2 regions of the Stenotrophomonas sp. STEN008 genome follow, and region 1 is predicted to be linked to the other one. Evidence: riboswitches for the same ligand, from Rfam matches in the RefSeq annotation. Region 1 holds a riboswitch; the other holds the start of a gene.

Region 1 (5,281 bases):
GCAGCGCCGCATCGGTGAAGGTGTGCATGACCGTGCCCAGCGCCACGCCACCGCACAGGCCGATGATCAGGTCACGCAGCAGTTTTCCGCGTGCCAGCGGCACGATGCGGATGCTGCCCTCATCGGCGGCGTGCTGGCGCCAGTTGATCCAGCCATAGACCAGGAAGCCGGCGAAGGCGACCTGCAGCAGCGTGTCGGAGTACAGCCTGGCCTCGGCGAACACCAGGCCGTACAGCGCCACCGACAGCAGGCCGACCGGCCACGCTGCCAGCCGCCGGCGCGCCATCAGCCATACGCCCAGCACGCTGCACAGCGCGGCGGTCCACTCGAGCACGGCGCCGCTCACAGCGCGAACGTCACCGACAGGCGTGCCTGTCGCGGTGCGCCGGGGAACAGGTAGTAGTCACCGCCGCTGCTGCCGGTGTCGCGCCAGTAGAAGCGGTTGAACACGTTGTCCACCGACAGGTTCCAGGTCACGGCGCGCTCATGCACGCGGTGGCGGAAGCGCAGGCCGGCATCGAACACCGAATAGTCCGGCGCACGCACGCCGCCGTCGGCACGGGCCACATTGGCGGCGGCATAGCGCCAGCCACCGGTGACATCCAGGCCCTGCACGAACGGCAGTGCGTAGGCCAGATGCACACTGGCACGCACCTTCGGCACGTTCACCAGCTGATGGCCTTCCTGGCCCGGCGTGCCGGTATCGCGTGCACGCGCCTGCAGCACGCTGGCGCTGGCGACGATCTGCAGCGCATCGGTCAGCTGGCCGTTGGCGGTCAGCTCCAGGCCGGTATGGGTCTGCGTGCCGCGCTCGACGAAGGTGTAACCGGCATCGCTGTCATCCGGCATGGCGTACTGGTAGGGCTGCGAGATGCGGAACAGCGCGGCGCCCAGGGTGAGCGAGGCAGCTGGCACGTACTTGACGCCGGCTTCCAGCTGCCGTGACTGCACCGCCGGCAGGAAGGCATCGGCGTTGGAGGTCCAGAACGGTGCCTCCTGGCCCAGCGCAATGCCGCGCACATAACTGGCGTACGCATTGAGCTGGTCGGTGGCCTTCCATACCAGCGCGGTCTGCGGCAGGAAGCGCGACAGCCGGCTGTGCCGCTGCGGCGTGCCGCGCTTGTCGTAGGCGCGCTCGTCCAGGCGGACGAAGCGGCCACCAGCCAGCCACTGCCAGTCATCGCCGAACTGCATGCGGTCCAGCGCGAACACGGCGGTCTGGCGGCTGTCCAGACGCCGTGCGGACGGGCCGGGCATCAGCGGCGAGGGCTCGTACACCGGCACCTGCGTGTCGTGGATGTTGCTGCTGCCTACGTACTCGTTGACGCTCGGTCGCCTGTCCACCGTGCGGCGGAACGTGTCGGCGCCGACCGTCAGCTGGTGGCCGACGCTGCCGGTGTCGAAGCGGCCACGCAGCTCGGCGCGCGCCTGCTGGTTGCGGCGCGTATCGTCCGGACTGCGGTAGTCGTAGATGTCGTAGTCGCCGTTGGGGGCGAAGTAGTTGCCGGGCACGCTGCCGTCAGCGCATGCGTCGGCGTAGTAGCAGCCATAGGCGAAGGCGACATTGTCGTCGATCACCGAGCGGCTGTGGCCCACCGACAGCCGCGACTGCCAGCGCTCGTTGAAGTCGTAGGTGTGTACGGCGGTGATGTTGGTGCTGGCGATCTCCACCGGGCGCTGCCACGGCTGATAGCCCAGCAGGTGCTCGCGGTCGACGCCACGAGGCAGCTCCCGTGCGCCCAGCAGCTGGTAACCGGACACCGAGCGCTGCGAACTGGTCTGGTAGTTGGCGTCCACTTCCAGCTTGCCGCGCTCGCCGATCAGCCAGTCCGCTGCAAGCGAATAGAAGTTGCGGCGGCCGTCGGCGTGCTCGACGTAGGACTCGCTGCCCTCCCAGGCGGCATTGAGGCGGATGCCGAAACGCGGCGTGATCCAGTGGCCGACATCGACGGCGGCATAGCGCGAGCCTTCCGAATCGGTGCCAAGGGTAGCCGTGCGCACTTCCGCCGGGCGCTTGCCGATGTAGTTGATGATGCCGCCGGGTGCCATCACCCCCGCGGCGAGGCCGGCCTCACCCTTCAGGATCTCCACCGCCTGCACGTTCTCCAGCGCCAACCGCTGCTCGCCGGCGATGGCCAGGCCGTTGAAGCGGTAGCCGGTGGCGGCATCGAGCGCGAAGCCGCGGATGGCGACGTTCTGGTAGTAGCCCACCGGCGCGTAGGCATCACCGAGCGAGGCGTCATTGCTGGCCAGTTCGGACAACGAGCGCACCTGTCGACGGTCGAGGTAGTCGCGTTCGAGCACGTTCACCGAGGCCGGGGTGTCCTTCCAGGAGCCGGCGCCGAATGCACTGACCCGCGCGCTGTCGGCCGCCGGCCTGCCGGCCTGCACGCGGACCGCTGCCAGCTCGGTGGGCGAACGTTCGCCGCTGTCGGCTGTCACGTCGGGGGAGGCTCCAGCCTCGCTGGCATGCAGCGGCAGCGCGGCACAGAGGGCGAGAGCGAGCAGGGTGGGACGCAGGCAGCGGTTCATTCGATTCGTCTTCGGACAACAGGGGAGACGAAGCGACGGCGCGCAGGTGCACCGGCCCGGAACGGGGGTGTGGCTGCGGCTCAAAGCTCCCTACGCCGGTGCAAACCGGATCAGGTTCCAAGGGACTCTCTCAGCCTGCAGATCCAGGCACCCCCGCTTCAGGCCGCTATTTCACTACAGATGGCAGGGATTTGCGAGCCGATGCCCTTCAGGCGGCGGCATGCAGCGCCTGCAGCAGGGCCTGGCCGGGTGCGCTGGCGAACCACGCGGCATGGCCCAGCATGAAGGGATACCAGGCGACATCGGCGTTCGCCGTCGAGCCGGTGATGCCTTCGAAGTACTCCACTTCGGACAGTGCGAAGTCGAAGTGGACCATCGGCAGCAGGTCCGCCAGCAGGTGCAGGCGGGTGGCCGACAACGGCAGCACTTCGCGGTAGCCGTCGAGCAGCGCCAGCGCGATGTCGATGCGCACCGCCTCATGGCCCCGCTCCAGCTCCAGCCAGGCCACCGCATTGCGCTCGATCGCGGTGGCCAGGTCGAACAGCGCGCTGGTGGGTGAGGTGAGGCCGAAATCCAGCACGGTGCTGACGTCGTCGCCGCGCCACAGCAGGTTGGACACATGCCAGTCGTTGTGCGCCCACAGCGGCGGCTCCGCGGACAGGCGCTCGGCCAGGCCGGCATGCCAGGGCAGGACGTCGCGGCGCAGCTGCGCCTGCCACGGAATGCGTGCCAGGTAGCGCGCCAGTCCCGGGCGGTCGGGAAGACCCGCTTCCAGCGCGCCGATGGGGTCGGCGGCGCGGATCAGCTCGTCGCGTGCCACCAGGACATGCGTGCTGCGCTGCGGGGCGTGGTAGCTGGCGGCGGCCTGATGCAGCTGGGCCAGCATGCGTCCGGCAGAACGCGCCCGTGCGGTGTCCGTCAGCAGCGTCCAGGAGGCGGCGTCGCGGTACAGATCGTCACCCACCCCCGGTGAATGCAGTTCATAGGTCCACGGCCCATGCTCGATGGCGCTGTCGCCTCCGGCGGTGGGCAGAACCTTCACCACCGGCACGCCGGCAGCGTCCAGATGGGCGATGAAGCGGTGTTCCTCCTGCAGGCAGGCGGCACTGCGCACGCTGCGGTGGTGGCGCTTGATGAACACCCGACCGCGGGTACCCTCGGCCAGCGCGGCGGCCGACAACGGCCGGGGGCTGTGCCAACGCAGGGCGCTGTCCGCGTCCAGCACCGGATAACGGCGGGTCAGCCAGGCAACCTCGGCTGCATCGATCGCGGGCCAGTCGGCAGCGACCTCATCGTTGTTGAGGCCCTGCACGCGGTGGGCGGTGGAGGTCATGCGGGGGCCGGGGGCAAAGGAGTCATCCAGGGCTGCGCATTCAACGCCATGGACGGTCCGGACGCAAACGGGCGGGTCATCGACCCGCCCGTTGCCGGTGATGCCGGGCAGTGCCGGCGAGGGTTACCAGCCGCGGTGGCGACCGCGGTCGTGGTAGTAGCGGCGGTCGCTGTCGCGCCAGCGGCGGTCATGACCGCGGTCCCGATAGCCATAGCCTCGGTCGTAGCCGCGCTGGTAGCCGCGGTCGTAGCGGCGGTCATAACGACGGTCGTGGCGGTCCGGGGTGGTCAGGTTGCCGATCGCGCCGCCGGCCACGGCACCGCCGACGGTGGCGGCCGGATCGCCATTGGAGATCAGGTGGCCGGCGACGCCGCCCACCACCGCACCGACGACGGTGCGCTTGTCCTTCCTCGACATGGCGCTGGCGTCGCTGACCACGGCGACACCGGCCAGCAGGGCCAGGGCCATCGCCACGCCACGGAAGCTGAGAGCGGAAGTACTGAGCATGTTCGGTTCTCCTGTAGGGGCATGCCACGGTGGGCAGGGAGGGCGCGGGCGCCCTGGCTGCCGTAGTGACCACGCTGGCGCCCGGAGATTGCCGGAACATTGCGTGGGCCACTGGGCGGCGTGCGTATTCATCTAGCGTCAGACGGCATGAAGCCTGCCTGAAAGTTCAATGGCCGGATGGACAGGATTCAGATTTTGCCGTCACGCAGATAGTCGAACAGCTCCGCATCGCCTTTCAGGCCCAGCTTCAGCATCGCATCGCCCTTCTGCCGGCTGATGGTGCTGACGCTCTTGTGCAGCTGCACCGAGATCTCCTTCACCGTCATGCCGGTGCCGAGCAACCGCAGCACTTCCAGTTCGCGCGGCGACAGCGGTTTGCCGTCGCCCTCGCGCATGCGCCAGCTGCCGGCGGCCTCGACCCGCTCGCGCAGGCTGCGGCTGATATAGAGCTGGCCGCGGTTCACCGCCTGGATCGCCTGCGGCAGCTCGTCCATCGACGAACTCTTGTCGACCAGGCCGAGCACGCCGCTGTCGAGCACCATGCGCAGGATCGCCAGGTTGCTGGAAACGCTGAGCATCAGCACCTTGAGGTCGGGATGGCGGCGCCGGATCATGCCGATCATGGCGAAGCCATCGGCCTGGGGACTGCCGGGCATCGAATAGTCGGTGACCAGCAGGTCGCATGGCTGGCTGGTCAGCAGCGCCATCAGCGCCTGGGCGCTGTCGGCTTCACCGACGACCTGGCCAACGCCGCTGGACTCGATGACGGCGCGGGTTCCGATACGGACCACGGGGTGGTCGTCTGCGATGATGATGCGCAAGCTCATGCTCTAGTATGACCACCGGGCACGCCGGACCGCGACCATCGCGGCTCCTGGCAGGATTCTAGGAGATCAACGCCGATGCGTA
Region 2 (5,281 bases), on a different contig from region 1:
CCTCGACCGCCAGTTCCGCTTCGGGCTCGGGCATGGCCTGCACCGGCACGCGCAGGCGGTAGCCGGTCTTGGCGATCGTCTCGATATACGCCTGGCCGTTGTCATCGTCGTTGGCGAAGGCTTTGCGCAGCTGGGTGACCGCCTGCGTCAGCACATCGTTGGTGGGCAGCGTATCGGGCCACACCTCGGCGAACAGTTCTTCGCGGGTGACCACGCGCCCGGGTTGCCGCAGCAGCACACGCAGCACGCCCAGCGCCTTCGGCGTCAGCCGGCGCGGGCGACGCGCGCCGGCAACTTCGACCTCTCGCGAGGACAAAGTGACGACACATTCGCCAATCCGGATCCGATCAGATTCGGTGGGCTGGATTTCGCTGCGGTTCATTTTTTGCTAAACAGTAGAGACAGTTTCCGGGCAGTGTTCGCCTTCGATACCGTCCCCAACGGGGAACAGCGAAAAGCCAGACTCCGCACAAAGCATCGGCGCATACCGCAAAAACAATGGAGCGCGCGAATACTAGCCTATGCCGGTTACCTCGCCTATCGCGTGGTCGACATCAGGCTCTCTCTCGCCGACGCATTCACATAACTTCGCACCATCATTCGCGCCCTTTCGGGCGCGAAATTTTTATCTGCCATTCATTTTCAGAAGCGCCGCAGCATGGTCAATCCGACCAGCCGCGAAACCACCAAAGCCACGTACATCACGCCTGAGAACTGCTCCAGCATGACCAGTGCGCGTGCCTGCGGATGCAGCGGCACGACATCGCTCAGGCCGACCCCGGACAGCAAGCTGAAGCTCAGATAAAGCAGCTCCATCCAGCTTCGCTGAGGTCCCTCGCTGCTGCCCTGGAAGCTGCCCGGATACCACTGTTGGCACACCCCAAATGCGAAGGCGAATGCCCACGCGAGCAAGGTGAAGGTGGCGCCGGCCGCGAACAGTTCGTCGCGGGTGACTTTGTGGTCCTGCAGCATGTAGGCGATCAGGGCGCCGGCCGTATAGAAGTAGAGCAGGCTCTCCAGCAGCTGCGCGGTGGTCACCAGCGCGGCGCGGTCCAGCAGCGCGCCGGCGATGGAGAACACCACCGCCGGAATCGCCAGCAGCAGTGCCAGCCATGTACCCAACGGGCTGCGCTGGACCACCCACAACGCCAGGCCCAGCACCGCCATTCCAAACATGCCCAATGCGGCGCGGCCGGCGGCCGTGTCGTCCAGCGCGGGATACAGCATCACCGCCAGCAGCTGCGCGCCCAGCAGCCACGCGGACGGATGGCGGCGGGCGATGGCCAGCCAGCGGGTGGTCACGGCAACAGGCATGGCGTCCCTTCCCCGGAAAGATGGGCGGAGGATAACGGGATGCGCGTGAGGCGCGCGATGCAGCGCCGCCGGGGCACGCCCGGCGACGCCAGTCCGATCAGCCCTGCTGGTAGACCTCCGCGCCCGCAGCGCGGAACTGCTCGGACTTCTCCTTCATTCCGGCCTCGGCGTACTCGCGCACGTCCTGGGTGATCTTCATCGAGCAGAAGTGCGGCCCGCACATCGAGCAGAAGTGCGCCAGCTTGTGCGCGTCCTTGGGCAGCGTCTCGTCATGGAATTCCTTTGCCTTCTCCGGGTCCAGCCCGAGGTGGAACTGGTCTTCCCAACGGAACTCGAAGCGCGCCTTGCTCAATGCGTTGTCGCGGACCTGCGCGCCCGGATGCCCCTTGGCCAGGTCGGCCGCATGTGCGGCGATGCGATAGGCCATGATGCCGTCGCGCACATCCTGGCGGTTGGGAAGGCCAAGGTGTTCCTTCGGCGTCACGTAGCAGAGCATCGCGGTACCGAACCAACCGATCATCGCTGCGCCGATGGCACTGGTGATGTGGTCATAGCCGGGCGCGATGTCCGTGGTCAGCGGCCCCAGCGTATAGAACGGAGCCTCACCACATTCGCGCAGCTGCTTGTCCATGTTTTCCTTGATCAGCTGCATCGGCACGTGCCCGGGACCTTCGATCATCGTCTGCACGTCATGCTTCCATGCGATCTTCGTCAGCTCGCCCAGCGTTTCCAGCTCGCCGAACTGCGCCGCGTCGTTGGCGTCTGCGATGCAGCCCGGGCGCAGCCCATCGCCCAGCGAGAAGGTCACGTCGTAGGCCTTCATGATTTCGCAGATGTCCTCGAAGTGCGTGTAGAGGAAATTCTCCTTGTGATGGGCCAGGCACCACTTGGCCATGATCGAGCCGCCGCGACTGACGATGCCGGTCACCCGCTTGGCGGTCAGCGGCACGTAGCGCAGCAGCACGCCGGCATGGATGGTGAAGTAGTCCACGCCCTGTTCGGCCTGTTCGATCAACGTGTCGCGGAAGATCTCCCAGGTCAGTGCCTCGGCACGGCCATCGACCTTCTCCAGGGCCTGATAGATCGGCACCGTGCCGATCGCCACCGGCGAGTTGCGGATGATCCACTCGCGGGTCTCGTGGATGTGCTTGCCGGTGGACAGGTCCATCACCGTATCGCCCCCCCAGCGGATCGCCCACACCAGCTTCTCCACTTCCTCGGCAATGCCGGATGACACCGCGCTGTTGCCGATGTTGGCGTTGATCTTGGTCAGGAAGTTGCGGCCGATGATCATCGGCTCGCTTTCCGGATGGTTGATGTTGTTGGGCAGCACCGCCCGGCCACGGGCGATTTCGTCGCGGACGAACTCCGGGGTGATGATCTTCTGGATGAATGCGCCGAAGGCTTCGCCCGGATGCTGCTGCAGCAGGCCTGCATCGCGGATCGCGTCCAGCCGCTGGTTCTCGCGGATGGCGACGAATTCCATCTCCGGCGTGATGATGCCGCGGCGCGCATAGTGCATCTGGGTGACATTGCCACCCGCACGGGCGCGGCGCGGCAGGCTGCGGGCCGGGAAGCGCACCGCATCGAGCTTCGGGTCGTGCTCGCGATCGCGGCCGAAGGAAGAGCTCAGGCCATCAAGCTGTTCGGTGTCACCCCGCGCTTCGACCCAGGCACGGCGCAGGGCCGGCAAGCCCGCGGACAGGTCGATGCGCACGTCAGGATCGGTGTAGGGGCCGGAGGTGTCATACACCGTGACCGGCGCGTTCTCTTCGCCGCCGAACAGGGTCGGCGTGCGGCTCAGTGTGATCTCGCGCATCGGCACGCGCAGGTCCGGGCGCGAGCCGGTGACATGGATCTTGCGCGAGCCGGGAATCGGCCGGGTCACGGATTCGGAGAGTTGCTGGGCCTGTTGCTGCAGGGCGGAGAGCTGTGCGTTCATCGGGCATCGTCCAGGAGGGTCAGGGACGAAGCGGCGGCGCACTGCCCCCGCACGCGGACGGCCCTTGGGCCGCGTCCGGGTTCGGTTGCATTGCAAAGCTTCCCTACGCCGGTATGAGCCGGATCAGGTTCCAAGGGACTGTCTCAACCGTGGCCGATGGCCGCGGTACCCCCGCTTCTTGCCGGCATTAGACCATAAGAAGTCCTGCAACAGGGCGAGCCCACGGGGCGGCTGCGCGTCACGCGCCATTGATGAATTAACGCAACCATGACGTCGCGTTCAGTAACGTGCACGCGCATCGTGTCGCTGCGACCGATGACGCATCGCCGCCATCGCGGCCCCTGCCCGGCTAGCGCTCGAGTGCCGCCGGCCCCTCGCTGCAAGCATTTGCTCGCTCCCTCAATCCCTTTGATCGGAGAAGCTCCTTCATGGTGTTTCGTGTTTCCATCGCACTGGTCCTGTTGCTGGTGCTGCTTGCCGGCGTAGCGCCCGGTCCCTTCAACGCCGTGGTGCAGAGCATCCTCGGCGAACTCATCCGCGGCATCGGCTGGCTGTACCTGCTGGTGGTGTTCCTGGCGCTGGTGTTCCTGATGTACCTGGCGTTCGGCCGCTTCGGCAACCTGCGCATCGGTGGCGAAGACGCCGAACCCGAATTCTCGCGGGCCAGCTGGATGTCGATGCTGTTCGCCGCCGGCATGGGCATCGGCCTGGTGTTCTGGGGGGTGGCCGAGCCGATCTCCCACTTCAGCAAGCCGCCGGAAGGACTGGCACCGGAAAGCATGGACGCCGCACGTGCAGCGATGCGCTATGCGTTCTTCCACTGGGGCCTGCATCCGTGGGCGATCTACGCGCTGATCGGTCTGGCAATGGCGTGGTTCCAGTTCAACCGCAACGGCCGCGGGCTGGTCAGCGACATGCTGCAGCCGATCATCGGTCATCATCATCGGGGCTGGATCGGACGGATTGTCAACATTGCCGCGGTGGTGGCCACGGCAATCGGTGTGGCCACCACGTTGGGCTTCGGCACCATCCAGATCGCAGCCGGCATGCAGCGCGTGTTCGGCGTGCATGCCGGTGTGCCGCTGCAGCTGACCATCATCGCCGTCGCCTTCGTGCTGTACATGGCCTCCACCCTCAGCGGCGTGGAGCGCGGCGTGAAATGGCTGTCGAACTTCAACCTGGCGCTGGCCGCCCTGCTGCTGGCACTGGTCCTGGTGCTCGGGCCGACCGGCGCGATCTTCAATACCTTCACCACGACGCTGGGTTCCTACCTGAACCAGCTGGTGACGATGAGCCTGCGCATGTCACCGTTCTCCTCCAGTACGTGGGTCGCCGACTGGACGATCTTCTACTGGGCCTGGTGGATTTCCTGGGCACCGTTCGTGGGTTCGTTCATCGCGCGCATCTCGCGTGGCCGCAGCGTGCGCGAGTTCGTGGTGGGCGTGGTACTGGCGCCGACGCTGCTGGGCTTCTTCTGGTTCTCGGTGTTCGGTGGCACCGCGATCTGGTCGCAGATCTTCGGCCATGCAGACCTGGTACAGGCGCTGGGCAATGGCTATGAGACCGTACTGTTCACCCTGTTCGACAGCATGCCGCTGCCATTGCTGCTGTCGTGCATCGCGCTGGTTCTGCTGATGATCTTCTTCGTGACCTCGGCTGACTCGGCGGTGCTGGTGCTGGCCAGCATGTCCACCGACGAGGCAGGCGACCCGCCCGCCAAGCGCAAGCTGGCCTGGGGTGTGGGCATCGCACTGATCGCAGGTGCGTTGCTGCTGGCCGGCGGCCTCGACGCGCTGCAGGGCATGATCACGATCTCGGCACTGCCATTCGCGCTGCTGATGGTGCTGGTGATGGTCTCGCTGTACCGGGTACTGGACCAGGAGTACACGCGGGAGCGGCGGCAGGCACAGCGCCAGCGGCACATGATCGATGCGTGGATCGCGCGCGAAATGGCGGCACAGGAAGAAACCCAGGCCGAAGCAGCGCGCGCGCAGGATTCGGATTGAGGGTGTTCGGCAGCCTGCG

Evidence for each region. Region 1 has a riboswitch for thiamine pyrophosphate ahead of ACVOME_RS05805 (TonB-dependent receptor). Riboswitches for the same ligand answer to the same signal wherever they lie in the genome.
Region 2: linked by a shared signal. The riboswitch ahead of thiC (phosphomethylpyrimidine synthase ThiC) and the one ahead of ACVOME_RS05805 (TonB-dependent receptor) in region 1 are both predicted to bind thiamine pyrophosphate.

Annotation. Positions count from the first base shown of each region.
Region 1 is NZ_JBRRET010000007.1:95,632-100,912, forward strand. Features, by position in the region: gene pnuC (nicotinamide riboside transporter PnuC) at 1-334, opposite strand, end outside; gene ACVOME_RS05805 (TonB-dependent receptor) at 343-2,532, opposite strand; TPP riboswitch at 2,603-2,697, opposite strand; gene ACVOME_RS05810 (phosphotransferase enzyme family protein) at 2,741-3,865, opposite strand; gene ACVOME_RS05815 (glycine zipper 2TM domain-containing protein) at 3,989-4,372, opposite strand; gene ACVOME_RS05820 (response regulator) at 4,561-5,199, opposite strand; gene ACVOME_RS05825 (ATP-binding protein) at 5,275-5,281, shown strand, end outside.
Region 2 is NZ_JBRRET010000006.1:154,356-159,636, forward strand. Features, by position in the region: gene ACVOME_RS05310 (winged helix-turn-helix domain-containing protein) at 1-382, opposite strand, end outside; gene ACVOME_RS05315 (ion channel) at 643-1,314, opposite strand; gene thiC (phosphomethylpyrimidine synthase ThiC) at 1,412-3,256, opposite strand; TPP riboswitch at 3,339-3,439, opposite strand; gene ACVOME_RS05325 (BCCT family transporter) at 3,685-5,262, shown strand.